2 regions of the Streptomyces sp. NPDC042102 genome follow, and region 2 is predicted to be linked to the other one. Evidence: riboswitches for the same ligand, from Rfam matches in the RefSeq annotation. Region 2 holds a riboswitch; the other holds the start of a gene.
What was found. A riboswitch is a leader RNA that binds a small molecule or an ion and turns the genes downstream of it on or off. The one in region 2 is predicted to bind glycine.
Positions count from the first base shown of each region.

Region 1: it holds a riboswitch for glycine, as region 2 does, so the genes downstream of both, gcvT (glycine cleavage system aminomethyltransferase GcvT) here and gcvP (aminomethyl-transferring glycine dehydrogenase) in region 2, are expected to answer to the same signal.

Region 1 is NZ_JBVJDL010000003.1:1,033,251-1,048,218, reverse strand. It holds gene ACZ6KO_RS18070 (ABC transporter ATP-binding protein) at 1-819, opposite strand, end outside; gene ACZ6KO_RS18065 (ABC transporter ATP-binding protein) at 825-1,922, opposite strand; gene ACZ6KO_RS18060 (ABC transporter permease) at 1,919-2,920, opposite strand; gene ACZ6KO_RS18055 (ABC transporter substrate-binding protein) at 3,037-4,794, opposite strand; gene ACZ6KO_RS18050 (ABC transporter permease) at 4,832-5,824, opposite strand; gene ACZ6KO_RS18045 (enhanced serine sensitivity protein SseB C-terminal domain-containing protein) at 6,237-6,977, opposite strand; gene ACZ6KO_RS18040 (enhanced serine sensitivity protein SseB) at 7,040-7,780, opposite strand; gene ACZ6KO_RS18035 (AAA family ATPase) at 7,943-8,650, opposite strand; glycine riboswitch at 8,956-9,056, shown strand; gene gcvT (glycine cleavage system aminomethyltransferase GcvT) at 9,245-10,360, shown strand; gene gcvH (glycine cleavage system protein GcvH) at 10,452-10,835, shown strand; gene glyA (serine hydroxymethyltransferase) at 10,852-12,108, shown strand; gene ACZ6KO_RS18015 (L-serine ammonia-lyase) at 12,446-13,828, shown strand; gene ACZ6KO_RS18010 (hypothetical protein) at 13,980-14,219, opposite strand; gene ACZ6KO_RS18005 (cold-shock protein) at 14,452-14,658, shown strand; gene ACZ6KO_RS18000 (hypothetical protein) at 14,824-14,968, shown strand, end outside.
Region 2 is NZ_JBVJDL010000020.1:4,290-19,257, forward strand. It holds gene ACZ6KO_RS33940 (DUF881 domain-containing protein) at 1-71, shown strand, start outside; gene ACZ6KO_RS33945 (small basic family protein) at 68-400, shown strand; gene ACZ6KO_RS33950 (DUF881 domain-containing protein) at 406-1,224, shown strand; gene ACZ6KO_RS33955 (FHA domain-containing protein) at 1,307-2,245, shown strand; gene ftsR (transcriptional regulator FtsR) at 2,288-3,025, shown strand; gene ACZ6KO_RS33965 (bifunctional nuclease family protein) at 3,078-3,551, shown strand; gene ACZ6KO_RS33970 (MerR family transcriptional regulator) at 3,777-4,418, shown strand; gene ACZ6KO_RS33975 (DNA polymerase IV) at 4,496-5,995, shown strand; gene ACZ6KO_RS33980 (PRC-barrel domain-containing protein) at 6,060-6,428, opposite strand; glycine riboswitch at 6,542-6,662, shown strand; gene gcvP (aminomethyl-transferring glycine dehydrogenase) at 6,862-9,747, shown strand; gene ACZ6KO_RS33990 (DUF5999 family protein) at 9,847-10,035, opposite strand; gene ACZ6KO_RS33995 (hypothetical protein) at 10,315-10,920, opposite strand; gene ACZ6KO_RS34000 (glutamate-cysteine ligase family protein) at 11,412-12,911, shown strand; gene ACZ6KO_RS34005 (CPBP family intramembrane glutamic endopeptidase) at 13,023-13,820, shown strand; gene ACZ6KO_RS34010 (PhzF family phenazine biosynthesis protein) at 13,831-14,658, opposite strand; gene ACZ6KO_RS34015 (PadR family transcriptional regulator) at 14,848-14,968, shown strand, end outside.

The DNA of each region.
Region 1 (14,968 bases), on a different contig from region 2:
TACGGCCGAGAGCAGGGCCTTGGTGTACGGGTGCATCGGCGTCGAGTAGAGCGACGTACGGTCGGTGAGCTCGACGATCTTCCCGAGGTACATGACCGCGATCCGGTCCGACACGTGCCGGATGACCGACAGGTCGTGCGCGATGATCACGTACGTGAGGCCGAGCTCCTCCTGCAGGTCGTCGAGCAGGTTGACCACCTGCGCCTGGATGGAGACGTCCAGCGCCGAGACCGGCTCGTCGGCGACGACCAGCTTCGGCTTGAGCGCGAGCGCGCGGGCGATGCCGATGCGCTGGCGCTGGCCGCCGGAGAACTCGTGCGGGTAGCGGTTGTAGTGCTCGGGGTTGAGGCCCACGAGCGACAGCAGCCGCTGCACCTCGGCCTTCAGACCGCCCTCCGGGGTGACCCCCTGGAGCTTGAACGGGGCGCTGACGATCGCGCCGACCGTGTGCCGCGGGTTCAGGGAGCCGTACGGGTCCTGGAAGATCATCTGGACGTCGCGGCGCAGCGGACGCATGGCCGAGACACCCAGGTGCGTGATGTCCCGGCCCTCGAACTCGACGGTGCCGCCCGTCGGTTCGAGCAGCCGCGTGATCAGCCGGCCCATGGTCGACTTGCCGCAGCCGGACTCGCCGACGACGCCGAGGGTCTCACCGCGGCGGACGTCGAAGTCGATGCCGTCGACGGCCTTGACCGCCCCGGCCTGGCGCCGGAGCAGCCCCTTGTTGATGGGGAAGTGCTTGACCAGGCCGGTGACCTTGAGCAGCGGTTCGGCGGTGCGGGCCGCCTGTGCGGGGACGGCCGCGGCCGTCTTGTTCATGTCGGTCACAGCTTCGGCGCAATCTCTTCGGTCCAGATCCGGGTCCGCTCCTCCTGCGACATGTGGCACGCGGACCAGTGCTCGGCACCGCCCCGCCCCTCGTCCACGAGCGTCAGCTCGGGCCGCTGGGTGCGGGTGATGCCGCCCTTGGGGACGTCGGCGTACGGGCAGCGCGGGTGGAAGGCGCAGCCGCCGGGGATGTTGATGAGGCTGGGCGGCGAGCCCTTGACCGGGATGAGGCGGTCGGTCTGCTCGCGGTCGATGCGGGGCATCGAGCCGAGCAGGCCCCAGGTGTACGGGTGGCGGGGTTCGTAGAAGACCTTCTCGGCCGAGCCGCGCTCGACGCACCGGCCGCCGTACATCACCAGGATGTCGTCGGCCATCTCCGCGACGACCCCGAGGTCGTGCGTGATCATGATGACCGCGGAGCCGAACTCCTTCTGCAGGTCGCGGATCAGGTCGAGGATCTGCGCCTGGACGGTGACGTCGAGGGCGGTCGTCGGCTCGTCCGCGATGAGCAGCTCGGGGTTGTTGACCAGGGCCATCGCGATCATCGCGCGCTGGCGCATACCGCCGGAGAACTCGTGCGGGTAGGCGTCGACGCGCTTGGCGGGCTCGGGGATGCCGACCCGGTCGAGCATCTCGACGGCCCGGACGCGGGCCTTCTTCTTGTCGACGTCCTGGTGGTTGCGGTAGGCCTCGATGATCTGGTGGCCGACCGTGTAGTAGGGGTGCATCGCCGAGAGCGGGTCCTGGAAGACCATGGCCATCTTGCGGCCGCGCAGCTTGCGCACGTGGTCGGCGTCGGCGCGGACGAGGTCCTCGCCGTCGAGCACCACCTCGCCGCTGATCCGCGGGCGGCTGCGGGCGTGACCGGTGCGGTGCAGGCCCATGATGGCGAGCGAGGTGACGGACTTGCCCGAGCCGGACTCGCCGACGATGCCGAGCGTCTTGCCCCGCTCGAGGTCGAAGGAGAGCCCGTCCACGGACTTGACGATGCCGTCGTCGGTCGGGAAGTGCACCTTGAGGTCGCGCACGGAGAGGAAGGCCTCGGACCGCGGTGCCCCGGCCTGCTCGGGTACGAAGGTGGGGGTGTCGGTCACGTCAGCCTCACGCGCGGGTCGATGACGGCGTACAGCATGTCCACGATCAGGTTGGCCATGACCACGAAGAGCGCGGCCAGCAGGGTGATGCCCATGATCACGGGGAGGTCGCCGGCGCCGATCGCCCCCACCGCCGCCGTGCCCAGGCCCTGGAAGCTGAAGGTGGTCTCGGTCAGCACCGCGCCGCCCAGGAGGCCGCCGAAGTCCAGGCCGAACATGGTGACGAGCGGGGTCAGGGTGGAGCGCAGCGCGTGCTTGCGGATGACCACGCGCTCGGTGAGTCCCTTGGCGCGCGCGGTGCGGATGTAGTCCTCCCCCATGACCTCCAGCATCGTGGCGCGGGTGATGCGGGCGTAGGTGGCGGCGAAGAGGAAGGCCAGCGTGATCCAGGGCAGGATCATGGCGTTGAGCCAGGCCCCGGGATCCTCGGTCAGGGGTTTGTAGTTGGAGACGTCCAGCCAGCCCAGCCCGTAGACGAAGACCGCCGGGGCGACCATGCCGGTGAAGAAGATGGGGAGCGAGACGCCGGCGAGCGCACCGACCATCACGGTGCGGTCGATGGCCGTACGTCTCTTGAGGGCGGAGACCACACCGGTGGCCACGCCCGCGATGACCCAGATGACGGCGGCGCCCAGGGCGAGCGAGAGCGTGACGGGGATGCGCTCCATCATCAGCTCCCACACCGGCTTCTCGCTCTTGAACGAGTAGCCGAAGCACGGTGCCGGGCAGTGGGTCTTGTCGACGCCGGTTTCGTAGTCGCGGCCCGCGACGATGCCCTTGACGAAGATCAGGTACTGCTCGGATATGGGCTTGTCGAAGCCCATCTTCACGCGGATGCCCGCCAGGGCGGTCTCATTGGTCTCGCGGCCGGCGTACATCAGCGCGGGATCGGCCCCGGTGATCTTCGGCACGGCGAAGAAGATGCCGAAGGTGACCACGGAGACCACCAGCAGCGTGGCGACGACGTTGAACAGCCGCCGGATGAGGTAGACGAGCACTGCAGTCGGCCGCTCGGGCGGGCGGCCGCCGCCCCTCGTGGGGACGGCAGCCGCCGCCTGCGGCCTTCACCTGCCCTTCGGACTAGCGCATGTGCGGTGAAGGCGTATGCCTGCTGTTACTTCTCGACACCCACGGTGGCGAGGTCGATCTTGCCCATGGAGTCGTTGAAGTAGACGTTCGTCAGCCGCGGGTTGTGGTAGACGAAGGCCTTGTCGAAGTTGATCGGCAGGTAGAGCGCCTTCTCCATGACCTTCTTGTTGATGTCCGTGTAGAACGGCGCGGCGGCCTCGGGAGTCGCGGCGCTGGCGGCCTTGTCGAACAGCCCGTTGATCTCCGGGTCGTTGACCTCGGTGTAGTTGTTGTTGCCGTTCGGCAGGATGAACGAGCCGTCCACCAGCGGCTGCAGGAAGCCCGAGCCGGAGTTGTAGTCGGCGCCCCAGCCCATGACGATGATGCCGTAGCCCTTCTTCTTCACGTTCTCGGGCGAACCGATCGTGGAGGAGGAGAGCTTGCCGTCGTACTGGTCGATCTTGGCCTTGATGCCGACCTTGTCGAGCGCCGCCTGCAGCGACTCGGCGGTCTTCACCTCGGGGGCGCGGTTGTTGCGCACCGCGATGGTGGTCTCGAAGCCGTCCGGCTTGCCACAGGCCGCCAGCGCCGCCTTGGCCTTGTCGATCTGCGGCTCGCCCTTCGTCAGCCCGAACGGGTCGAAGGACTTGTCGGAGCCGGGGATGCCGGGCGGCAGCATGTTGGCGCCGAGGTCACCGCTGGTCGGGCCGCCGCGGCCGGTCTGCAGGGACTTCGGGTCGGCCGCGTAGATGACGGCCTTGCGGCACTCGATGTTGTCGAACGGCGCGACCGTCTGCGGGAAGGCGAAGTAGCGGATGTAGCCCGTGAAGGGGTTGTCCGCGTTCTTCTTGAGGTTCTCGTCCTTGAGGACCTTGTTCTTCGCGGCCTGCTGCAGGCCGGTGCCGTCCACCGCGAGGTCGATGTCGCCGGACAGCAGTCGGGCGTCCATGTCGTCGGCGTTGGTGGTCACGGTGAAGGAGACCTTGTCCGGCAGACCCTTGCGGATCGTGTCGGTCTTCGGGTCCCAGTTCTCGTTGCGGACGAAGGTGGCGCCCTTGCCGGCGGAGAAGCTCTCGACCTTGTACGGGCCCGTGGCGACCGGCTTGTTGGTGTACGTGGCGCCGGTGTCCTTGCCCTGCGGCACCGGCGAGGAGGACGGCATCGCCAGCAGGTAGGAGAAGTCCGAGTTGGCGCTGGCCAGGTTGAAGACGATCGTCTTGTCGTCCGGGGTCTCGACGGACTTCAGACCCATCTTGTTGGGGTCGGTGTCCTTGTACGGGCCGGGGTACTTCTGGCCCTGGTCGAGCAGGTCGATCAGGTACGTCGGGCCGCCGGACAGCACGTCCTGCGCGAAGACGCGCTCGATGCCGTACTTGACGTCCTTCGAGGTGATCGGCGTGCCGTCCTCGAACTTGACGCCGTCCTTGAGCTTGAGCGTGTAGGTCTTGCCGTCGTTGCTGAGCACCGGCAGGGCCTCGGCGAGGTCCGGGACCAGCTTGGTGCCCGCCTCGCCCGGCTTGCTGTCGTACGCGAGCAGCTGACGCACGAACAGGCGGTGCATGTTCCACACGAAGCCGTAGTAGGCACGCGCCGGGTCGAGGTAGTCGACGTCCTGCGGCGACCAGAGCTTGAGCTCGCCGCCCTTCTTGTCCGACGGGTTGACGACGCCCTTGGTGGCGGCGTTGAACTCCGCGGCGGAGCCCGAACCGCCCTTCGCGTCGTCGCCCTTGTCACCGCACGCGGCGGTCAGGGACAGAGCGGCGATCACGGCGGTGATCGCGAGGGCCTGCTTTCTGCGGATCACGTTGGTCCAACCTCCAGAGTGATAGCGGTGAAACGGTTCAGCTGCCCTTGGGGTCGAGTGCGTCGCGCAGCCCGTCCCCGAAGAGGTTGAACGCCAGGACGGTGATGAAGATCGCGAGACCGGGAACCACCATGTACATGGGGTCGTCCTGGTAGATGGGGACGGCGTCGGACAGCATCTTTCCCCAGGAGGCGGTCGGCGGCTTGACGCCGGCACCGAGGAAGCTGAGGGCTGCCTCCGTCAGGATGTTGGTCGGGATGATGAGGGTCGCGTAGACGAGGATCGGCGCGATCAGGTTGGGCAGCAGTTCCTTGATCAGGATGTAGCCGCGGCCGGCCCCGAGGCTGCGCGCGGCCTCGACGTACTCGCGCTCGCGCAGGGAGATGGTCTGGCCGCGCACGATCCGGCCGATGTACGGCCAGCCGAAGAAGCCGATCACGAGGACCAGTACGCCCATCCGGACACCCGTGCCCTCGAACCCCCACAGGGAGTCCGGGACCACCGAGACCAGCGCGATGGTGAACAGCAGCTGCGGGAACGCCAGCAGCAGGTCCATCGTCCGGCTGATCAGGCCGTCGACCCAGCCGCCGAGGAAGCCGGCCAGGGCGCCGAGCAGGCTGCCGAGGACGACCGACACGAAGGCGGCGAGGAAGGCCACGGTCAGGGAGATCCGGGCGCCGTAGACGATCCGGCTGAACACGTCACGCCCGTTGGTCGGTTCGACGCCCAGCAGGAAGTCGGAGCTGATGCCGCCGAAGGAGCCGATCGGCGTACCGAGGTCCGGGTCGATCAGGTCTTCGTGGAACTCGTTGGGCGGGTGGCCCAGCAGGCTCACGATCTGCGGTGCGAAGACGGCCACCAGGATCAGGAAGATCACGACGATGCCGCCGGTCAGTGCGACCTTGTCACGCTTGAGCCGCATCCAGGCGATACGGCCTGGCGAGCGGCCTTCGATGGCCTTGGCAGGGACGTCGGCCGTGACAACGGGTGCGGGTGTCTCCGCGCTCGTGTCATGCAGTGGTGCCGTCATCGTGGTGGGGACCCCTCTCGGCCGACCGGTGGGTCGGCCCATGCCCGCCGCTGTGGCGGCGTTGGTGCGGAGTGGCGCTGGTAAATGCGGTTGACGAACCGGCGATCGGCAGGACTGACCTGCTCTTGGTGGGGGAGTCTTCATCGGTCGCTCGATCAGCCGCCAGCCCCGCAGATGAATGGATGCGCAACCGTGATGTGACGGTCCGGTTCCCGTTATCCGGACTGTGTTGACGGCTCAGCGGAGCAAGACCGTCCGTTCGGTACGGAACCGGACATCATGCCCAAGTACCGTCACCCGCATGCTCTTTGGGCATCCGAGACGGGTTAAATCCGGACAACGCGAAGGCCGCACGGAACAGTTGTTCCGTGCGGCCTCGTCCGCGATGCGGTCGGTCTGTCTCGCTCCGTGGTCAGTAGGCGGGGGCGTGTCCCTCGCGGTCGTAGAACGGGCGCGTCTGGGCGCGCAGCCACATCGCGACCGGGTCGTGCTCGTCCGCCAGCGCGACGGTGCACACCGGGACGCCCTCGGGGACCGTGCCCACCGACTGGCGCATCATCTCGCGCACCGCCTCCAGCGCGGCGGGCGAGGTGTCGTACAGGTCGAGGCCGACCGCGAGGTACGGCGTCCCGACGGCCGGCTGCACCCAGCAGCGGCGCAGCGAGCGGACCGCGGGGGTGCGGTGGGCGTGCTGGGTGAGCAGTCCGTAGAACTGCGGCAGCTCCAGGGCGGGCTCGGACAGCCGCAGCGGACCGGCCGGCATCCGGTCCAGACCGGTGGCGATCCGGCGCAGGTCGGCCCAGGGGATGCCCAGTCCCCCGCCCTGGGCGTGCGGGTTGAGCCACAGGCCCCAGCGGTCGGGGTAGAGGGCGCGGGCGACGTCCCGGCCCGTGACGACCTCGTACCCGCGGTTCCAGCCGCTGGCGGCGAGCTCCTGCGGGGAGGTCACGCAGGGCGCGTACCCGAGGCCGTCGACCTCCATGCCGCCGTACTGGGCGTCGGGGGACCCCGGCTGCCCGTGCCACAGCAGCATCCACAGCCGGCCCTCGGCGAGCGAGTGCAGCAAGGACTCGTAACTGTCGTAGCGCCCGGGGGTCACCTGGCGCATCATGTGCTCGACCTGCCCGGCCGCGGCCGTGCCTGACGCACTCACCCGGAACCCCTCTTCGCCTCTTCGTCCGCCCTCGCCACGCAATGAAACCAGCTTAAGCCGAGCTAGGGAGTGTAGAAGGGGCGCACGCGTGTCCGGAGGTAGTCGACGACCGGGTCGTCGGCCGCGTCGAGGAGGATCAACTGCACCGGCCAGGGCGGGCGGACGCGGTTCAGGGCGCGGCCGAGGGCGTCCATCGGCGCGTTGCGCGTGTCGGGATCCCAGCCCAGCATGCGGACACCGATGTAGAGCTCGGGCTCCCCGCCCTCGACGCTGGCGAGGCATCGGTGTGCGGCGGCGACCGCGCCGCTGGCGCGGAACTCCTCGGCGGCGGCGGCCAGGAAGTCCACCGGGTCCTCCTGCCAGTCGGGCTCGAAGAGCCGTACCCGGCCACCGGTGGCCGGCCCGTCCAGCGGGGTCCGGCCGCGGCGGCACAGCTCCGCGACGGCGGGCGGGGGCAGCGGGACCCCGACGGCGCCCTCGGGATTGACGGCGATGCCCAGCTGCGGGGGCAGGCCCCGGGCGAACTCGACGGCGGGGGCGACGGCGAAGTCCATGGCGGTGCCGACGCAGACCTGGAACTGCGCCTGGGAGCTGTAGACGGGCACGTACGCGGCGCCGCCGATGTCCATCGTCGCCAGGGTCAGGTCGGGGCTGTCCGGACCACCGCCCGCGGGCAGCGGGATCCACAGCCGGCTGCGGCCGAGCACCTCCAGGATCCGCCCGCCGGCGTCCGGGACGCCGAGCGAGGCGCCGAGCACCTCTTCCAGCTCGTTGGCCGGCCAGCCGTTGCCCTGCCCGTGCATCGCGTTGCCCTCCGTGCGCCCGTCCGCCTGTCCGTGCCCGTGTCACGGTCCCTGCCAGGCCGAGGTTAGTGGGTACGCGCCGCCTCCCGCGCCGCGGGGACGGGTCGGCCCCGCTCCCGCCCGCCGCGCCCCGCCCAGCGCCCAGTGCCCCGCGCCCAGGGCTCAGCGCTCCGGGGCGAACGCGATCCGGTCGATACGGGACGCGGCCGCCCGGTCCAGCAGGACCGCCGAGGCGCAGCCGGCCGGGAGCCGGCCCGATTCCGCCGCGCGCAGCAGCCGGGTGGCCGCGCCGCGGTGCCGGGCGAAGGCGTACGCCGAGACGCCCCGGCCCCGGGCGGCCTGCCCGGCGAGGGCCTCCTCGGGCGTGGCGTCGAGCAGGAGCAGGTGCAGGGCGCGGCCGCGGCGCCGCGCGGCCCGGGTGAGCAGGGCCCGGACCCATGCCTGGGTCCCGCAGTCGTGGACCACGACCGAGGCGCCCGAGCGGGCCGCCCGCCACAGGCCCGCGTAGTGCGCGACGCGGACCGCGGGGCGGTAGACGGCGTAGGGCAGGAAGGCGGGCATCCGGGCCTCCCAGCGCTCCCGGACGTCCTGGGAGTCGATGCCGCCGCCGGGGACCGCCCGCTTGATCAGCGTGCTCTTGCCGCCGCCGGGCAGCCCGGAGACCACGACGATGTCGCCACCGGCGAAGGTGAGCCGCGCGGGCCCGCGGGCGCCGCGGCCGTGACCGTGCCCGCGCAGGTCGCGCACGGCCGGACGGACACCGGCGGCCGCACCGGCCGTGCCGGCGTGACCGGCGGCTCCGGCGGCTGCCGCACCGGCCGTGGCGGCGGCTCCGGCGGCGACGGCGCGCGCACGGGCGCCGGGCGGCAGCGCCCGGAGCGCTTCGCGCTCACCGCGCGCGGGCTGCACGGGCACGCCGCCGGCGGCCGCGACGGGCCTTCCGCGCGTCTCCGCGAGTCCGAATCTCCACACAGTGATCGCCTCCCCGGGTCGGGTCCCTGGACCCCATGCCCACTGAGTGTAAAGAGACGGTAATCCGGACCGTCCCGGTTCCGGACGGGAGCGTACGGATCCGCGACGGCGGACCCGTACTCCTTTTCGGACCCGGACCCCCATTCCCACCCGTCCCGTGCAATGATGTGCGCCATCTGGACACCAACTGCATACAGGCCGCTTGAATCCGCGCGGGAGAGTCCCGTCGGGCCGTACGGCAGGCGGGCGCCGAAGGAGCAAGAACCTCCCTTGAATCTCTCAGGCCCCGTACCGCGTGGATGAGGCAGATCTGAAAAGCGGGCCACGCCGTCGTCGGACGGTCCGGGCCCCACCCAAGGTGCAAGCCGGAAATCCGCCACGCGCGGATTCCGGCGAACCTCTCAGGTTCCGATGACAGATGGGGAGGATCGTCCTCGTCATGTCATGTCGATGTCCTGTCGATGCCCCCCTGGGACCCTGGGAGCCGAACCGATGAGCAATGCCCCCCGTCTGACCGCCCTCGATGCGCTGCACCGCTCGCTCGGTGCGACCATGACCGACTTCGCGGGCTGGGACATGCCGCTGCGGTACGGCAGTGAGCGCGACGAGCACAACGCCGTCCGCACCAAGGCCGGCCTCTTCGACCTCTCGCACATGGGCGAGATCACGCTGACCGGCCCGGAGGCCGTCAAGGCCCTCGACCACGCGCTGGTGGGCAACATCTCCACCGTGGGCGTCGGCCGCGCCCGCTACACGCACATCTGCCAGGAGGACGGCGGCATCCTGGACGACCTGATCGTCTACCGCCTCGCCGAGACCGAGTACATGGTCGTCGCCAACGCCTCCAACGCCCAGGTGGTCCTCGACGCGCTGACCGAGCGGGCGGCGGGCTTCGACACCGAGGTCCGCGACGACCGCGACGCGTACGCCCTGATCGCGGTGCAGGGCCCGGAGTCCCCCGGCATCCTGGCCTCGCTCACCGACGCCGACCTGGACGGCCTGAAGTACTACGCCGGCCTGCCCGGCACCGTCGCCGGCGTGCCCGCGCTGATCGCGCGCACCGGCTACACCGGCGAGGACGGCTTCGAGCTGTTCGTCTCCCCCGAGCACGCGGTGGAGCTGTGGCAGGCGCTGACCAAGGCGGGCGAGGGCGTGGGCCTGGTGCCGTGCGGGCTGTCCTGCCGCGACACGCTGCGCCTGGAGGCCGGCATGCCGCTGTACGGCCACGAGCTGACCACCGCGCTGACCCCGTTCGACGCGGGTCTGGGCCGGGTCGTGAAGTTCGAGAAGGAGGGCGACTTCGTCGGGCGCGCCGCCCTGGAGGCCGCCGCCGAGCGCGCGCGGTCCACGGCCCCCCGCAAGCTGGTCGGCCTGATCGCCGAGGGCCGCCGGGTCCCGCGCGCCGGCTTCCCGGTCGTCTTCGGCGGCGAGGTCGTCGGCGAGGTCACCTCGGGCGCCCCCTCGCCGACCCTGGGCAAGCCGATCGCGATGGCGTACGTGGACGCGGAGCACGCCGCGCCCGGCACCTCCGGCGTCGGCGTGGACATTCGCGGTACGCATGAGTCGTACGAGGTCGTGGCTCTGCCCTTCTACAAGCGGCAGAAGTGACGATTTCCCCGCCGGGACCCGTCCGTCACTCCGTCTCACTCCGCAAGACCACTGTTCATCAGCACTCCCCCGCATCCAGGAGAATCAGGTCATGAGCAACCCCCAGCAGCTGCGTTACAGCAAGGAGCACGAGTGGCTGTCGGCCGCCGAGGACGGCGTCGCGACGGTCGGCATCACCGAGTTCGCGGCCACCGCGCTCGGTGACGTCGTCTACGCCCAGCTCCCCGAGGTCGGCGACACCGTGACCGCGGGCGAGACCTGTGGCGAGCTGGAGTCGACCAAGTCGGTCAGCGACCTGTACTCCCCGGTCACCGGCGAGGTCGTCGAGGCCAACCAGGACGTCGTGGACGACCCGGCGCTGGTCAACTCCGCCCCGTTCGAGGGCGGCTGGCTGTTCAAGGTGCGTATCGCGGAGGAGCCGGCCGACCTGCTCTCCGCCGAGGAGTACGCCGACCTGACCAAGTCCGGCAACTGACACCAGGGGACCGAAGATGTCTGTACTGAACACCCCTCTCCACGAGCTCGACCCGGACGTCGCCGCCGCCGTCGACGCCGAACTCGTGCGCCAGCAGTCGACCCTGGAAATGATCGCGTCGGAGAACTTCGCTCCGGTCGCCGTCATGGAGGCCCAGGGCTCGGTCCTGACGAACAAGTACGCCGAGGGCTACCCCGGCCGCCGCTACTACGGCGGCTGCGAGCACGTCGACGTGGTCGAGCAGATCGCGATCGACCGCATCAAGGCGCTGTTCGGCGCCGAGGCCGCCAACGTGCAGCCACACTCGGGTGCGCAGGCGAACGCCGCCGCGATGTTCGCGCTGCTCAAGCCGGGCGACACGATCATGGGCCTGAACCTGGCCCACGGTGGTCACCTGACCCACGGCATGAAGATCAACTTCTCGGGCAAGCTCTACAACGTGGTCCCGTACCACGTCGACGAGACCGGCCAGGTGGACATGGCCGAGGTCGAGCGCCTGGCCAAGGAGTCCAAGCCGCAGCTGATCGTCGCCGGCTGGTCGGCGTACCCGCGCCAGCTGGACTTCGCCGCCTTCCGCCGCATCGCGGACGAGGTCGGCGCGTACCTGATGGTCGACATGGCGCACTTCGCCGGCCTGGTCGCCGCGGGTCTGCACCCGAACCCGGTGCCGCACGCCCACGTCGTGACCACCACCACGCACAAGACCCTCGGCGGTCCGCGCGGCGGTGTGATCCTGTCCACGCAGGAGCTCGCCAAGAAGATCAACTCGGCGGTCTTCCCGGGTCAGCAGGGCGGTCCGCTGGAGCACGTGATCGCGGCCAAGGCCGTCTCCTTCAAGGTCGCGGCCTCGCCGGAGTTCAAGGAGCGCCAGGAGCGCACCCTGACCGGCGCGAAGATCATCGCCGAGCGCCTGGTCCAGGACGACGTCAAGGCCGTGGGCGTGGACGTCCTCTCCGGCGGCACCGACGTGCACCTGGTCCTGGTCGACCTGCGCAACTCCGAGCTGGACGGGCAGCAGGCCGAGGACCGCCTCCACGAGGTCGGCATCACGGTCAACCGCAACGCCATCCCGAACGACCCGCGGCCGCCGATGGTCACCTCGGGTCTGCGGATCGGTACGCCGGCGCTGGCCACCCGCGGGTTCCAGGCGGAGGACTTCACCGAGGTCGCCGAGATCATCGCGCAGGCGCTGAAGCCGTCGTACGACAGCGAGTCGCTCAAGGCCCGCGTCTCGGCGCTGGCGGCGAAGCACCCGCTGTACCCGTCGCTGTAGGCACCGCCGCCGGCGGCCGCGCCGGTGCCCGCGCGGGCACCGGCGCGGGTGCCGCCGAGCGCGAGCCGACCGACGGCACCCGCACCGCACCCGAGAAAGGCCCGGCCTTCCCTTCCGCAGGCCGGGCCTTTCTCATGCCCGACCTCCCTGGGTCACTTTTCGGCGGCAATGGTGTTCACCCGGCCGCGATAAGCTCGTCTGTCGGACAAAATCCGTACTAATCACCCTCATAAGATCACTTCCGCTCCTCCCGCCCCTCCCGCACCGCCTCCCACCCCTCTGCCGCACCGCGCCCCGCCCTCCTCCCACCCACGAGCAGACATAGGAGTCCGCAACCGTGGCCATCTCCGTCTTCGACCTCTTCTCCATCGGCATCGGCCCGTCCTCCTCCCACACCGTCGGTCCGATGCGGGCCGCCCGTATGTTCGTGAACCGGCTGAAGAAGGACGGTGTGCTCGCGCAGACCGCCTCCGTGCGGGCCGAGCTGTACGGCTCCCTCGGCGCGACCGGCCACGGCCACGGCACGCCCAAGGCCGTCCTGCTGGGCCTGGAGGGCCACTCACCGCGCACGGTGAACGTGGAGACGGCCGACGACGAGGTGGAGCGCATCCGGCAGAGCGGCCGGCTGCGGCTGCTCGGGACCGAGATAGGCGATGTCCACGAGATCGCGTTCGACGAGCCGAGCCAGCTGATCCTGCACCGGCGCCGGTCACTGCCGTACCACGCCAACGGCATGACCCTCTTCGCGTACGACGAGAGCGGCGCGCCGCTGCTGGAGAAGACCTACTACTCGGTCGGCGGCGGCTTCGTCGTGGACGAGGACGCGGTCGGCGAGGACCGGATCAAGCTCGACGACACGGTGCTGAAGTACCCCTTCCGCAGTGGTGACGAGATGCTCCGCCTGGCCAAGGAGACCGGCCTGTCGATCTCCTCCCTGATGCTGGAGAACGAGAAGGCCTGGCGCACGGAGGAGGAGATCCGCGAGGGCCTGCTGGAGATCTGGCGGGTCATGCAGGCCTGTGTCGCGCGCGGCATGTCGCGCGAGGGCATCCTGCCGGGCGGCCTGCGCGTCAAGCGGCGGGCCGCGTCCACGGCGCGCCAGCTGCGCACCGAGGGCGACCCGATGATGCACCGCAGCGAGTGGACGACGATCTACGCGATGGCGGTCAACGAGGAGAACGCGGCGGGCGGCCGCGTCGTCACCGCGCCCACGAACGGCGCGGCGGGCGTGCTGCCGGCGGTCCTGCACTACTACGTGAACTTCGTGCCCGGCGCGGACGAGGACGGCGTGGTCCGCTTCCTCCTCGCCGCGGGCGCGATCGGCATGCTCTTCAAGGAGAACGCCTCGATCTCCGGCGCCGAGGTCGGCTGCCAGGGCGAGGTCGGCTCGGCCTGCTCGATGGCGGCGGGCGCCCTCGCCGAGGTCCTCGGCGGCACCCCGGAGCAGGTGGAGAACGCGGCCGAGATCGGCATGGAGCACAACCTGGGCCTGACCTGCGACCCGGTCGGCGGCCTGGTGCAGATCCCGTGCATCGAGCGCAACGGCATGGCGGCGGTCAAGGCCGTGACGGCGGCGAAGATGGCGATGCGCGGCGACGGCAGCCACAAGGTGTCCCTGGACAAGGTCATCAAGACCATGAAGGAGACGGGCGCCGACATGAAGATCAAGTACAAGGAGACCGCCCGTGGCGGTCTCGCGGTGAACGTCATCGAGTGCTGACCGGTACGGCCGGCGCCTGACGCCGGCCACCCCCGCTCCCGCGGCCCGGACCCGACCCCGTCGGCTCCGGGCCGCGGCGCGTCACCACCCCTTCGGGGCCGGGGCAGGGGCAGGGCCGGGGCGGGGCCGCGGCGTGTCGCCACGCCCGGGCTCAGGCCGCGGCGATCCAGCCGCGGATCCGCGCCTGCCGCCGCAGCTCGACCAGCTCGGCCGAGCAGTGCCCGGGCTGCCGCCAGTACGGATGCCCGTACAGCGCCCGCAGCACCTCGACCAGCTCCCGCCGCAGCCGGGTCGCCCCGGCCCCGGCGGGCAGCCGGTCGAGCGCGGCGTAGATCCGGATCACGCGGATCTGCAGGTCGAGCAGGTCTTCGGGAAACTCGGTTCGCGCCATGCCCCGATTAGCCCATGTGTTCGATTTCCGGCGCAACTCGCACCGCCCGCGATCCCCCGTGAGGGTGAGGGAGAGTCCCCGTGACCACCGGGCACCCAGCCGTGACCCGGAGGAATCACCCGGGCACCGTGCGTGCAAGATCGGGCCCGCTGGGGAAGAGTGGGTACGCCGGCCTCGATCGAGCCGGTGCGAGCGGCACCCCGTGCCGAGATCTGGTGAAGGATTCGCGCAGATGGCAACAGGCAAAGTGAAGTGGTTCAACGCGGACAAGGGCTTCGGGTTCATCGCCCAGGACGACGGCGGGCCGGACGTGTTCGTCCACTTCTCCGCCATCCAGACCACCGGCTTCAAGGAGCTGCACGAGGACGACCGCGTCTCGTACGACGTCACGCAGGGCCCCAAGGGCCCGCAGGCGGAGAACGTGGTGGTGGAGCGCTAGGCCCTGGCGGCTCCCCCGCAGGCCCCGCCCTTCCGGGCCGGGGCCTGCCGGCTCCCCGCCACCGAAAATGCTTCGCGCGGGCCGTGGGAGCGTCGTTACGATCACCGCGATGACCACTCATTCCTTTGACAGTTGGGGGGTCCCGTTCGCGCAAGGTGAGTGCTGATGCTCACCGACACCGCGACGGGGGATCCCCGCCTTTCCTTCTGGCGGCGGGTGCGCGAGTACGCCGTGCCGCCCTCCATGATCGAGACCGCGACCGCCCGCCGGCGTACCGGGGACTGGGCCGGGGCGTGCGCCGCCGCAGGCA
Region 2 (14,968 bases):
GGCTGCCGGCGGCGTCGAGCCTGACCGTGCGTACAGCTACAGCAGTAGAGCCGAAGAAGGGTGCATCGTGATCGCGGTACTGGGCCTGCTGGCCGGAGTGGTGGTCGGACTTCTGGTCCGGCCCGAAGTGCCGGCCGTCGTCGAGCCGTATCTGCCGATCGCCGTCGTGGCGGCGCTGGACGCGGTGTTCGGAGGCCTGCGCGCGATGCTGGACGGCATCTTCGTGGACAAGGTCTTCGTGGTGTCGTTCCTGTCCAACGTGGTGGTGGCGGCGCTGATCGTCTTCCTCGGCGACAAGCTCGGGGTCGGCGCGCAGCTGTCCACGGGTGTGGTCGTCGTCCTCGGTATCCGTATCTTCTCCAACGCCGCGGCCATCCGCCGGCACGTGTTCCGGGCGTGAGGCCGATGAGCAACGACGAGACGCCTCCCGAGGGCTCCGGGGCGGCTGCCGGCTCCGGGGAACCCCTGGTGCCCCCGGTGTCCGGGGCGCCCGCCCCGCCCCCGGAGACCGGCCGGCAGCGGCTGGCGGCCGGCCTGTGGCCGCTGCGGCTGAGCCGGTCCCAACTGATCGTGGCGCTGCTGTTGTTCGTCCTGGGTCTGGGACTGGCGATCCAGGTGCGGTCCAACACCGATTCGAGTGCGCTGCGCGGGGCCCGGCAGGAGGACCTGGTGCGCATCCTGGACGAGCTGGACGGGCGGACCAAGCGGCTGGAGGAGGAGAAGCAGCAGCTGACGGACCAGCGCAAGGAGCTGGAGAACAGTTCCAACCAGGCCGAGGACGCCCGCAGGCAGACTGTGGAGAAGGAGCGCCAACTGGGCATCCTGGCGGGTACGGTGGCTGCGCAGGGGCCGGGGATCACGCTGAAGATCTCCGATCCCAAGAACCAGGTGCAGTCCGACATGCTGCTGGACACCATCCAGGAGCTGCGGGCGGCCGGGGCCGAGGCGATCCAGGTCAACGGTGTGCGTGTGGTGGCGGGCACGTACTTCTCGGACGTGGACGGCGGCGTGGCGGTCGACGGTAAGAAGATCACACAGCCGTACGAGTTCAGGGTGATCGGCAAGCCGCAGGATCTGGAGCCGGCGCTCAACATTCCCGGCGGTGTGATCCAGACGCTGGAGAAGGAGCAGGCCACGGCCAGTGTCGTGCGCTCGCCGAAGATCATCGTCGATGCCTTGCGGCCGGCGAAGCAGCCTGACTACGCTCGGTCGTCATCGTCGTGAGTGGGAGTGACGTGTGGGACGGCTCACGTGGGCGGAGGCCTGCGGGGGGTCGGCGCACCGAACGAGTGGTGCGTGGTGGAAACTGTCTGGTGGTTACGGACGTTGTGAGAATGTCCGGGTCGGCAGGTGTGTGCATTCGGAGTTCGTCCTGCCCCACGGGCGGGTCTGTTTCGGTCAAGGGGAATCGCCCGTGAAGTTGTTTGAGAAGTTGTTCGGCAAGAAGAACCGCGAGGAAAGCGGTGCCAAGCACCGCGCCGGCCACGGTGACGTGGAGGCGCAGGGGGAGCGGCCGCTCTTCCGTGACGAGGTCCCCGGCGCGGATGACGTGGCGGGTGGGCGCGGTGCGTCCGCCGCCGACCCCTCCGCCGCCGGCCGCATAGGTTTCGGTGACCCGTCGACCTCAGGTGCGGGTGGAGGGTTCGCCCCCGACCCGTATGCCACCAGTACCTCCGCGGGGCAGCCGCGGCGCGAGGAGCCGTCCATGTCGGCCGAGCAGGTGTGCAGCAGGTGTGGGCACCGCAGCGACGCGGCGAGCCGTTTCTGCTCGAACTGCGGTGCGCCGCTGCGCCCGGGGCTGACGCCCGAGCGTGCCTCGGAGACCACGTCCACCATCTCGATCTCGGGCCTGGAGGCCTACGAGGCCGAGGCATCCGGTCAGCACGTGTCGTCGTCGCTGTCCCCCGAGGCCCAGGCCGCGGTGGAGGCGCTGCCCGCGGGCTCGGCGCTGCTGATCGTGCGCCGGGGCCCGAACTCGGGCAGCCGCTTCCTGCTGGACGGTGAGCTGACCACGGCCGGCCGCCACCCGCAGAGCGACATCTTCCTGGACGACGTCACCGTCTCCCGGCGGCATGTCGAGTTCCGCCGGGGCCAGGAGGGCGGGTTCACCGTCTCCGACGTCGGCAGCCTCAACGGCACGTACGTCAACCGGGAACCGATCGACTCCGTCGCCCTGCACAACGGCGACGAGGTCCAGATCGGCAAGTACCGGCTGGTGTTCTACGCGAGCCAGCGGGGCATCTGACCCTCCCCCAGACTCCGTCGGGGGACTCCCCAGGGAAGGTCCATGCTGCGTACACCGACGGGCGGTGCCGGAAACGGCGCCGCCGGCCCGGTCGGGCGGCTGGTGAGCATCGGTACGGTGCTGGGCCAGCTGCGTGACGAGTTCCCCGAAGTCACCATTTCCAAGATCCGTTTTCTGGAGGCGGAGGGGCTCGTCGAGCCCCGGCGCACGCCGTCCGGATACCGCAAGTTCAGCTCCGACGACATCGAGCGGCTGGCGCGCATCCTGAGGCTCCAGCGCGACCACTACCTGCCGCTGAAGGTCATCCGCGAGCAGCTGGACGGACATGCGGCCGACCAGGGTCGCATCCCCGCGCCGTCCTCGCACGCCGACTCCGACGGGGAAGCCGTGGACGGCCGGGCCGCGTCCACCGCGGCCCGGATCGGGCGGGCGGAGCTGCTGGCCGCCGCCGAGGTGGACGAGGCCCAGCTGGCGGAGTGGGAGTCGTACGGGCTGATCGCCGAGGCGCCCGGCGGGGGCTTCGACGCGGAGACGGTCACCGTGGCGCGTCTGGTGGCGGATCTGGGCCGGTTCGGTCTGGAGCCGCGGCACCTGCGGGCCATGAAGGCGGCGGCCGACCGGGAGGCGGGTCTGGTCGAGCAGGTCGTCGCACCCTTGCGGCGGCATCGCAATCCGCAGACCAGGGCCCATGCGGAGGCCACCATGAAGGAGCTCGCGGGGCTGTCCGTACGGCTGCACGAGGCGCTGGTGCAGACCGCTCTGGGGGTGCGGCTGTCCTGACCGGGACGGCCCCGACTACCCAAACCGGCCGGGCAGGTCCTAGGGTTGCTGTGTGAACGAGCTCGACGTTGTGGGTGTCCGGGTGGAAATGCCCTCCAACCAGCCGATCGTTCTCCTGCGTGAAGTGGGAGGCGACCGGTACCTCCCCATCTGGATCGGTCCGGGGGAGGCGACCGCCATTGCCTTCGCGCAGCAGGGCATGGCACCTGCGCGGCCGCTGACCCACGACCTGTTCAAGGACGTGCTGGAGGCGCTGGGCGAGGAGCTCTCCGAGGTCCGGATCACGGACCTGCGCGAGGGCGTCTTCTACGCGGAGCTCGTCTTCGCCAGCGGGGTCGAGGTGAGCGCGCGGCCGTCGGACGCCATAGCGCTGGCCCTGCGCACGGGGACGCCCATCTACGGGAGCGACGGGGTCCTCGACGACGCCGGGATCGCGATTCCGGACGAGCAGGAGGACGAGGTGGAGAAGTTCCGCGAGTTCCTCGACCAGATCTCGCCCGAGGACTTCGGCACCAGCAACCAGTAGGCCCCGGTCCGGGGCCCGCGGCCGGGTCGGGCGGTGTCGGATCCGGCGTGCGGCGGCCCGGAAAAAGGGCGGTTGCGGCCCATTCGAAATGCCCTTCCCGGGAACGGGGCACGCGAAACCACTCTCAGGGTGATTATCACCCGGCGTGCCGAGTGTGGCGATCGTTGACGCACCCCGGGTGACTGCCTACCGTCGAGATGGCAGGTCAAGGACGGAGGGTCGGGCGTGAGGATCACGGGCGACGGTACGACCGGGGGCACCCCCGCGCGGAGTGAGAGCGGGCCGTTCCCGCTGCACGGCAGTGCGGTGGGCGCCGCGCGCCGTCAGCCGGACTCGACGCCCCGGGCCGCCCCGGCGGGAGCGGCGCCGGCCACCGGGCAGATCGGCTACCGCGGGCCCACGGCCTGCGCCGCGGCCGGCATCACGTACCGGCAGCTGGACTACTGGGCGCGGACCGGCCTGGTGGAGCCGAGCGTGAGAGCGGCGTACGGCTCGGGCACGCAGCGGCTCTACAGCTTCCGGGACGTCGTCGTCCTCAAGATCGTCAAGCGCTTCCTGGACACCGGGGTGGCGCTGCAGAACATCCGTACGGCCGTGCAGCACCTGCGGGGCAGCGGATTCGCGGACCTGGAGCGCATGACGCTGATGAGCGACGGCGCCACCGTGTACGAGTGCACCTCGCCGGACCAGGTCGTCGAGCTGCTCCAGGGCGGGCAGGGCATCTTCGGCATCGCGGTGGGCGTGGTGTGGCGGGACGTGGAGAACGCCCTGTCGCAGCTGCACGGCGAGCGGGTCGACTCGGGCGAGACGGTGGCCGGGCACAACCCGGCGGACGAGCTCGCCGCGCGCCGGAACCGGGCCGTCTGAGACCCCGTCCGGGCCGCCGGGAAGGCGTCGAACGTGTTTGCGGTCCGTTGTCGGTGGCGTAGGGCAGCATCGGTGCTGTGAGAACCGCTCCGACGATCCTGCATCTGGACATGGACGCCTTCTACGCCTCCGTGGAGCAGGCGTCCAAGCCGAGCCTGCGCGGCAAGGCGGTGATCGTCGGCGGGCTCGGACCGCGCGGGGTGGTGGCCACCGCCTCCTACGAGGCGCGGCGCTTCGGCGTCCACTCGGCCATGCCGACGGCGCAGGCGCGCCGGCTCTGTCCGAACGGGGCGTACCTGATCCCGCGCTTCTCGCTGTACCGGGCGGTGAGCGACCAGGTCATGGCCCTGCTGCGGGAGCTGTCGCCGCTGGTGGAGCCGCTGAGCCTGGACGAGGCCTTCGTCGACCTCGAGGCGGGCGGCTGCGCGTTCGACGCGGCGTCCGCGCGGGCGACGGGGGAGCGGCTGCGGGCCGACATCCGGGCGGTCACGGGACTGAGCGGTTCGGTGGGGCTGGCCGGCTCCAAGATGCTGGCCAAGGTGGCCTCCGAGGAGGCCAAACCGGACGGACTGCTGCTGATCGAGCCGGGCACGGAGCGGGAGCTGCTCGCGCCGATGCCCGTACGGACACTGCCGGGAGTGGGCCCGGCCACGGGCGAGCACCTGCGGCGGGCCGGGATCACGACGGTGGGGGAGCTGGCCGAGGCCGGCGAGGACGAGCTGGTGCGGATGCTGGGGCGGGCGCACGGGGTCGCGCTGAACCGCATGGCGCTGGGGCTCGACGACCGGGCGGTGGTGGCCGAGCGGGACGCCAAGTCGGTGTCGGTCGAGGACACCTTCGACGTGGACCTGCACGACCGGGTGCGGATCCGGGGCGAGGTGCAGCGACTGGCGGAACGGTGCGTGCGGCGGCTGCGGGACTCGGGGCACTCGGGGCGGACGATCGTGCTGAAGGTGCGCCGGTACGACTTCTCGACGCTGACCCGTTCGGAGACCCTGCGCGGGCCCACCGACGACCCCGCCGTGGTCCGCGAGGCGGCGGCCCGGCTGCTGGAGGCGGTGGACACCACGGGCGGGGTGCGGCTGCTGGGCGTGGGGGTCTCGGGGCTGGCGGACTACACCCAGGAGGACCTGTTCGCGCAGGCGGAGGCCGAGGCGCAGGCGGAGGCACGGGCCGAGGCGGAGGCCCGGGCCGAGGCCGAGACGGCGGCAGCGGCCCTGGCCGGCCTCGGCGGGGCGGCAGGGGCGGCAGGGCCGACCGGGGTGCCGGTGCCTCCCGGGGCGGCCCCAGGGGCGGCTGTGGCGGCTGTGGCGGCCGGGGCGGGGGAGTCCGGCCCTCCGGAGCCCGGGTCGCCCCCGGAGCGGCGCTGGACGGCCGGCAGTGACGTACAGCACGCGGTGTACGGGGCCGGGTGGGTCCAGGGCAGCGGCGTCGGCCGGGTCACGGTGCGGTTCGAGCAGCCGGGATCGCCGCCCGGCCGGGTGCGGACCTTCCGGGTGGACGACCCGGACCTGCGGCCCTCGGACCCCCTCCCGCTCCCGGGCCTGCCGCCCGGGCCGGGCGCGGCCGGCCCCTGAGGGCCGCCCGCGCCCGGCCCGCGGCGCCTCTCAGGCCGAGGTCGGCGTCGTTCGTCGGCCGGGGTTAGGTCTCCCCGTCGCCCGCCAGGCGGCCGAAGTCGCGCTGGAAGTCGCTGGGGAGGGCGACGTCCAGGCCGTAGTGGTGGTAGAGCTGGAGCTCCTGCTCCGGTGAGAGGTGGCGGCCGACCCCGAAGTCCGGAGCGTCCTTGATCAGGGAGCGTTCGAAGGGCACCCGGAGGGTGTCGTTCACCAGCTCACTGGGCTCCAGCGGGACGAACGCGTCCCTGCTGAAGAGCCCTGTCCGTACGGCTGCCCATTCCGGCACACCCGTGGCGTCGTCGAGGTAGACCTCGTCCACCGTGCCGATCTTGGCACCGTTGCGGTCGTACGCCTTGCGGCCGATCAGGCTGCGCGGATCGATGTCGGTCTGCACGGTCCCTCCAACTGGTCGCAACTCCTCCGTAATGACTACAAAAAGGCAATTCCGGAGCGAGGGCCACTCGAGGGAGGCCCCAGAAGCTCGCTGGTAGGCTGGGTGACGGCTGTCGACCCTGTGCGGGAGAGTCCTCCGAGTGAGCGCGATATGAGCAAGACGTGAACACGACGGAGGCGCCGAAGGAGCAAATCCTCCCCGGAATCTCTCAGGCAGACGTACCGCACGGACGAGGCCACTCTGGAAAGCAGGGGTGGGTGTCGGACCCGCACTACCGATTCCCCTCCCTCACCGACGGTGAAAGCCGGACCTCCACGGGCGACCCCCAGGCGGACCGGTGAAGCTCTCAGGTTGAGATGACAGAGGGGGAGGCCGTCCGGGTGCCCGCGCCGTGGTGCCCCTCGCAGGTCGTACGACCAGGAGGCCTCCGTACATGACCGCCAACCGCATTCCGCTCTCCCAGCTGGAGCGAGGCATCCCCTTCGAGCAGCGCCACATCGGGCCGGACGCCGCGGCCCAGGCGAAGATGCTCGCCCAGGTCGGCTACGGCTCCCTGGACGAACTCACCGCCGCCGCGGTGCCGGATGTGATCAAGAGCGCCGAGGCCCTGGACCTCCCCGGTGCCCGTACCGAGGCCGAGGTGCTCGCCGAGCTGCGTTCGCTGGCCGACCGCAACCAGGTCCTGTCCCCGATGATCGGTCTCGGCTACTACGGGACGTTCACCCCGCCGGTGATCCTGCGCAACGTCATGGAGAACCCGGCCTGGTACACGGCGTACACGCCCTACCAGCCGGAGATCTCCCAGGGCCGTCTGGAGGCGCTGCTCAACTTCCAGACCGTCGTCGCCGACCTCACCGGCCTGCCGACCTCCGGCGCCTCCCTCCTCGACGAGGGCACCGCGGCCGCCGAGGCCATGACGCTGGCCCGCCGCGTGGGCAAGGTCAAGGGCGGGGTCTTCCTCGTCGACGCCGACGCCCTGCCGCAGACCATCGCCGTGATCCAGACCCGCGCCGAACCGACCGGTGTCGAGGTCGTCGTCGCCGACCTGTCCGAGGGCATTCCGGCGGAGATCGCCGAGCGCGGCGTCTTCGGCGTGCTGGTGCAGTACCCGGGCGCCTCCGGTGCCGTCCGGGACATCAAGCCGGTCATCGACCGGGCGCACGAGCTCGGGGCGATCGTGACCGTCGCCGCCGACCTGCTCGCCCTGACCCTGCTGACCTCGCCCGGCGAGCTCGGCGCGGACATCGCGGTGGGCACCACCCAGCGCTTCGGCGTCCCGATGGGCTTCGGCGGCCCGCACGCCGGCTACATGGCCGTCCAGGACAAGCACGCCCGTTCGCTGCCCGGCCGCCTGGTCGGCGTCTCCGTCGACGCCGAAGGCAACAAGGCCTACCGCCTGGCCCTGCAGACCCGCGAGCAGCACATCCGCCGCGAGAAGGCCACCAGCAACATCTGCACCGCGCAGGTGCTGCTCGCCGTCATGGCCGGCATGTACGCCGTCTACCACGGCCCCGAGGGCCTGAAGACGATCGCCCGCCGCACGCACCGCTACGCCGCCCTGCTCGCCGCCGGTCTGACCGCCGGCGGGGTCGAGCTGGTCCACGGCGCGTACTTCGACACCCTCACCGCCCGGGTGCCCGGCAAGGCCGCCGAGGTCGTCGCCGCCGCCCGCGAGGCCGGGGTCAACGTGTACGGGGCCGACGCCAACCACGTCCTCGTCTCCTGCGACGAGACCACCCTGCGCGCCGACATCGAGGCCGTCTGGGCCGCCTTCGGCGTGAGCGCCGACATCGAGGCGCTGGACGCGAGCGCCGCCGACGCGCTGCCCGAGGGCCTGCTGCGCTCGGACGCGTACCTGACGCACCCGGTCTTCCACCAGCACCGCTCCGAGACCGCGATGCTGCGCTACCTGCGCAAGCTCGCGGACAAGGACTACGCGCTGGACCGCGGCATGATCCCGCTGGGCTCCTGCACCATGAAGCTCAACGCGACCACCGAGATGGAGCCGGTCACCTGGCCCGAGTTCGGCCAGCTGCACCCCTTCGCGCCGATCGACCAGGCCCAGGGCTACGCCACGCTCATCAACGAGCTGGAGGAACGTCTCTGCGAGGTCACCGGCTACGACAAGGTCTCCATCCAGCCCAACGCCGGCTCGCAGGGTGAGCTCGCCGGTCTGCTGGCCGTGCGCGCCTACCACCGCGCCAACGGCGACGAGCAGCGCACGATCTGCCTGATCCCGTCCTCCGCGCACGGCACCAACGCCGCGTCCGCCGTGATGGCCGGCATGAAGGTCGTCGTCGTCAAGACCGCCGACGACGGCGAGGTCGACGCCGCGGACCTGCGCGCCAAGATCGAGCAGTACCGCGACGAGCTCTCCGTCCTGATGATCACCTACCCGTCCACCCACGGCGTCTTCGAGGAGCACGTCGCCGAGATCTGCGGTCTCGTGCACGACGCCGGCGGCCAGGTGTACGTGGACGGCGCCAACCTCAACGCCCTGGTGGGCCTGGCCAAGCCGGGTCACTTCGGCGGCGACGTCTCGCACCTGAACCTGCACAAGACGTTCTGCATCCCGCACGGCGGCGGCGGCCCGGGCGTCGGCCCGGTCGGTGTCCGGGCGCACCTCGCCCCGTACCTGCCCAACCACCCGCTGCAGCCCACCGCCGGCCCGGAGACGGGCGTCGGCCCGATCTCGGCGGCGCCGTGGGGTTCGGCCGGCATCCTGCCGATCTCCTGGTCGTACGTACGCCTCATGGGCGGCGAGGGCCTCAAGCGTGCCACCCAGGTGGCCGTGCTCGGCGCGAACTACATCGCCAAGCGCCTGGAGCCGCACTACCCGGTGCTCTACACCGGCCCCGGCGGTCTGGTCGCCCACGAGTGCATCATCGACCTGCGCCCGCTGTCGAAGGCGACCGGCGTCTCCGTCGACGACATCGCCAAGCGTCTGATCGACTACGGCTTCCACGCGCCGACGATGTCGTTCCCGGTGGCCGGCACGCTGATGATCGAGCCGACGGAGTCCGAGGACCTCATCGAGATCGACCGCTTCTGCGACGCCATGATCGCCATCCGTGCCGAGATCGAGAAGGTCGCCTCCGGCGTCTGGCCGGCCGGGGACAACCCGCTGGCCAACGCCCCGCACACCGCGGCGGCGCTGGGCGGCGAGTGGAACCACCCGTACACCCGTGACGAGGCGGTCTTCCCGGGCACCGTGGTGGCGGCCGAGAAGTACTGGCCGCCGGTGCGCCGCATCGACGGTGCCTTCGGCGACCGCAACCTGGTCTGCTCGTGCCCGCCGCTGGACGAGTACGACAACTGATCCCCACGCGTCCCGCACACACGGGCGCATGACACAGGGGCCGGTCCGGGAGTCTCCTCCCGGACCGGCCCCTGTGGCGTTGGCCGTGCCGCGGCGCCGTCAGGCCGCCGCGAGCGGCCGGTGCGGCGCGATGATCTGGCCGTCCGGCAGCAGCTCACCGGTGTCCTCGAAGAGCAGGACGCCGTTGCACAGCAGGCTCCAGCCCTGTTCCGGGTGGTTCGCCACAGGCAGCGCGGCCTCCCTGTCGGCGGATTCGGCTGATGGACAGGCAGGCTGGTGCTGGCACATGGATGCGTTCTTTCGCTGCGGTGTGGTCTGTGTGCTGCGGCTCGTTGCGTGATTCATGGCCGCCCCCCGTATCAATCTCTTGGTGTGGTCAGGATCCCAGTGTTGCCCTACGGACTTGCGTCCGCATGGATTTCCCGGCAGCTGTCCTCTTAGATTGATGACGCATCACTCGTGCGGGCGGTTCAGCCCAACTCCCCTGTCACTTCGGGTGGTTCGGGCCTGGTCCCAGCGGACTAGGCCGAATGGGTCAACCGGGTCAGGCCCCCGTCCGGGTGACGGTCAGGCGGCCGGCGCGGCCAGCGAGGGCGGGACCGGAGGGGTGGGCGGGGTCAGCCGGTGGGTCATCACCGGCAGCAGCTCGGAGACCGGGTGCGGCCGGTACGCCGCGATGCCGGGCGGGGCCGGGGCCAGCGGGACCAACAGGTCGGCGGCGGCCGGCAGACCGGCCGAGGCGTCGGCGCCCACCGCCCCGTGCAGCCACAAGGTCATCATGTACAGCTCGGGCACGGAGAGCAGCCGCGGCTGGTAGTTCTTGCCCACCGACTCCGCCTGCCGCAGCGCGCGTTCGGTCGCCGCCACGTAGGGCCCCTCGAAGAAGTGGGAGAAGACCCAGCCGTCCGCGGTGAGCCGGGTGTCCGCCGCCGCCACGTACCGGTCCCCGCTGCGGATCAGGAAACGCCATCCGGTCAGCCGGGTGCGCGGCGGCCTGCCGCCCGAGGTGATCCGGTCCAGGACGTGGACCGGAAGCGGGAGTTCGGCCGTCTTGGGGCCGGGGAGGGCGCGCAGGGCCGGGGTGAGGACCTCCTGGACGGCGGTGGGGGAGCCGAGTGCCGCGAGGACGCTGCGCAGGGCGGGCGCGGGAGCCGGGGGGACATGCAGCGGCATGGTGGGTCGCCTCTCACTTGGGAGACCGGGGAAGGGGGGAGTGCGGACGGAGCTGTCGCATTCTGGGGCCAGAGGGGGGCTGAGGGGCAATGGCCGCGCGCCAACTCTGTGCCTCGTTTGCGGAGTTTATACGACATGTGTTCACACAGTGTTTCGGCTAGCTGTCCCGCCTATTGCCGACAAGGCGCTTACCGGTCCCGCTGTCATGGATTTCATGCCGGGTGCGCGCAGACATCTCGCGCTGACCTCGGAGGTTACCGGACGGGGGCTCGGCTGGAAAGTGACGGTATTGCGGAATCGGCAAGCGCGACCTTGAAATTGCACCACGCGACTTGCCACGTGAATGTGCCCGCGCGCCGGTCGGCCAAACCGGCGCGCGCTCCCCGACATGCGCGCCCCCCGAGCGTTAGAGATCAAGGCACCGGGGCATCATCGACCGTAACGCGCGCCCGGGAGGTCCGGGCCAGGCCCACTCGAGGAGGGACGCTTCGATGGGGGAGAAGGTCGTGGCAGGCGGATTCGACCTGTCCGATCGGCAACGGTATCGGAGGAAGCTTCACGAGTGCCTGGAGGGGCTGGAGCGGCTTCTGGCGGAGAAGAGGTTCGATCGGCCCAAGAACATGATGGGGCTTGAGATCGAGCTGAATCTCGCGGGTGCCGACGGGTTGCCGAGAATGGTGAATGCGCAGGTTCTGGAGAGGATAGCGAGTACCGATTTCCAGACCGAACTCGGAATGTTCAACCTGGAGGTCAACATACTTCCGCACCGGCTCGACGGCCGGGTATTCGACCAGCTCACCGAGGAACTCAGCGCGGGTCTGGGGTATGCCCACCGACAGGCCGCGGAGATCGACGCCGGCGTGGTGATGATCGGTATCCTGCCGACGATCGCCCAGTCCGACGTGGTCTCCGCGAACCTCTCGGCCGTGGACCGGTACTCGCTGCTCAACGAGCAGATCCTGATGCTGCGGGGCGAGGACTTCACCCTCGACATCGACGGGGTGGAGCGGCTGAGCTGCACCTCCGGCTCCATCGTGCCCGAGGCGGCCTGCACCTCCGTACAGCTGCACCTGCAGGTGACCCCGGCGCGGTTCCCCGCGGTGTGGAACGCGGCGCAGTGCGCGGCCGCCGTCCAGATAGCCGTCGGCGCCAACTCGCCCTTCCTCTTCGGCCGTGAGCTGTGGCGGGAGTCGCGGCCCCCGCTGTTCACCCAGGCCACCGACACCCGGCCGCCCGAACTCCAGGCGCAGGGGGTGCGGCCGCGGACCTGGTTCGGTGAGCGCTGGGTGGACTCGGCGTTCGAGCTGTTCGCCGAGAACGTCCGCTACTTCCCCGCGCTGCTGCCGATCTGCGACGAGGAGGACCCCCTCGCCGTGCTCGCCGAGGGCGGGGTGCCCAGCCTGCAGGAGCTCGTCCTGCACAACGGCACGGTCTACCGCTGGAACCGGCCCGTGTACGGGGTCGCCGACGGGATACCGCACCTGCGGGTGGAGAACCGGGTGCTGCCCGCCGGGCCGACGGTGGCCGACGTCGTCGCCAACGCCGCCTTCTACTACGGGCTGGTCCGCACCCTCGCCGACGAGCAGCGCCCGGTGTGGAGCCGGATGCCGTTCGCCGAGGCGGAGGCCAACTTCGACGCGGCCTGCCGGCACGGCATCGACGCCCGGCTGCGCTGGCCGCGCCGGGGGCGGGGCGGCGGGCTGGCGAGCGTACCGGCGGTGCGGCTGGTCCTCGACGAGCTGCTGCCGATGGCCGCCGCCGGCCTCGACGCGTGGGGGATCGAACCCGCCGACCGGGACCACTACCTGGGGATCATCGAGGAGAGGTGCAAGCGCCGGGTCAACGGTTCGACCTGGCAGGTGGACACCTACCACCGGGCGCTCGCGGCCGGGCTGGACCGGGACGAGGCACTGGCGGCGACCACCCGCCGGTACACCGAGCTGATGCACAAGGGGGATCCGGTCCACACCTGGCCCGTCGGGCTGCGCTGAGCCCGCCCGGCGTCCGGCGGTTCCTCCGGCCGGTCGGCCCCGCTGATCGCCCCGCTCCGGGAGGAGGCAGTATGGGGTGGTCGGAGCGGGACGACGGGACGGGAGTCGGGCGTGCGGGTGGAGCCGGAGCCGGTGGTCAGGGAGCTGCGCGCGGACAGGCGGGGGGTCCTGCGCACCGAGACGCTGCTCGTGCTCGCGCTGTCGCTGGGCGCGAGCGCGCTCTCCTCCCTGATCAGCTTCATCGGTTCGCTGACCAGGCCCGGCGGCCTGAAGGACCAGGCGGCCACGCTCAACGGCTCGTACGCCCCCGGCCGGCCCTGGCTGGACCTGGCCTGGCAGCTCTTCGGGATCACCACCGCCCTGGTGCCGGTCCTGCTGGTGGCGCACCTGCTGACCCGCGAGGGCGCGCCGGGCCTGCGGGTCCTCGGCTTCGACCGCACCCGGCCCGGCTGGGACCTGGGCCGCGGCACGCTGGTCGCGGCCGCCATCGGCAGCGCCGGACTCGCCTTCTACCTGGGGGCGCGCGCCGCCGGCTTCAACCTGACGGTGGTGCCGGAGGCGCTGCCCGACGTGTGGTGGAAGTTCCCCGTACTGATCCTCTCCGCGGTGCAGAACGCCGTGGTGGAGGAGGTCATCGTGCTGGCGTACCTGCTGCGGCGGCTGGACCAGCTGGGCTGGTCGCCGATGGCCGCGCTGCTGGCCAGCTCGGTGCTGCGCGGCTCGTACCACCTCTACCAGGGCATCGGCGGTTTCATCGGCAACATGGTGATGGGCGCCGTCTTCGTCCTGCTCTACCGGCGCTGGGGCCGGGTGGGCCCGCTGGTCGTCGCGCACGCGCTGCTCGACATCGTGGCCTTCGCGGGTTACGCGCTGCTGGCGGGCAAGGTGGGCTGGCTGCCGACGGCTTAGGGCCTGGTGCCTACGGAGCGGGGGCGAGCAGTTCGCCGTCGATGACGGTGACCGCGCCGCCGGTCAGGAGCGTACGGTCGCCCGCGAGCGTGACCTTGACCAGGCCGGTGCGCGCGGACCCCTGCAGGCCGGTCAGTTCGGTACGGCCGCCCAGGCGGGCGGACCAGAAGGGCGCGAGCGCGGTGTGGGCGCTCCCGGTGACCGGGTCCTCGTCGATGCCGAAGGCCGGGAAGAAGCCGCGCGAGACGAAGTCGTAGCCGCGGGAGGGGTCCTCGGCGGGCGCGGTGACGATCACCCCGCGCCGGGCGAAGGCACGCAGGGCGTCGAGGTCCGGGGTCAGCTCGCGGACGGTGCGTTCGTCGGCCAGCTCCACCAGCAGGTCGCCGATGTGGGCCGCGGTGTCGTGGACGGAGCGGATCGCGACGCCGCCGAGGGCCCGGTCGACGTCGGCCGGTGCCTCGACCGGGGTCAGCGAGGACGTCGGGAAGTCCAGGGTGATCGTGCCGTCCGCGGCCGCCTCGGCGGTGAGGACGCCGCAGCGGGCGGCGAACCGGACCGGGCCGCTCGCCAGCCCGCCGGTGGCCAGGACGTGCGCGGTGGCGAGGGTCGCGTGGCCGCACATGTCCACCTCGGCGGCCGGGGTGAACCAGCGCAGCGCCCAGTCCGCCGGGCCGCCGGGCGGCAGCGGGTGGGCGAAGGCCGTTTCGGAGAGGTTGACCTCGGCGGCGACCTGCTGGAGCCAGGCGTCCGGCGGGAACTCCCGGTCCAGGAGCAGGACCCCGGCGGGGTTGCCGTGGAAGGGGCGGTCGGTGAAGGCGTCGACGATTCGGATGCGCATGTCCCGACGGTAGAGGCGCCCCACGATCACCGGCCAAGGCCAATCGACGACCACTGGCCTGCTGTCGCCGAGCAGTCTGCGATCGGTTCCGATATATCGTTGACGCATCGCGATGGATCAGCGATAGTGATGGTGTGGAACAAGGAACCACAGCGATACGCGGCGATTTATGACGAGAGGGGCGCAGTGATGCGTTCACATGGACATGGACACGGACATGAGGGCGGGCGTCGGCGCGGGCACCCCTGCGGGCCCGACCAGCACGGGGAGTTCGAGGGGCGCCGTGCGGCCTTCGGGCCGTTCGGGCCGG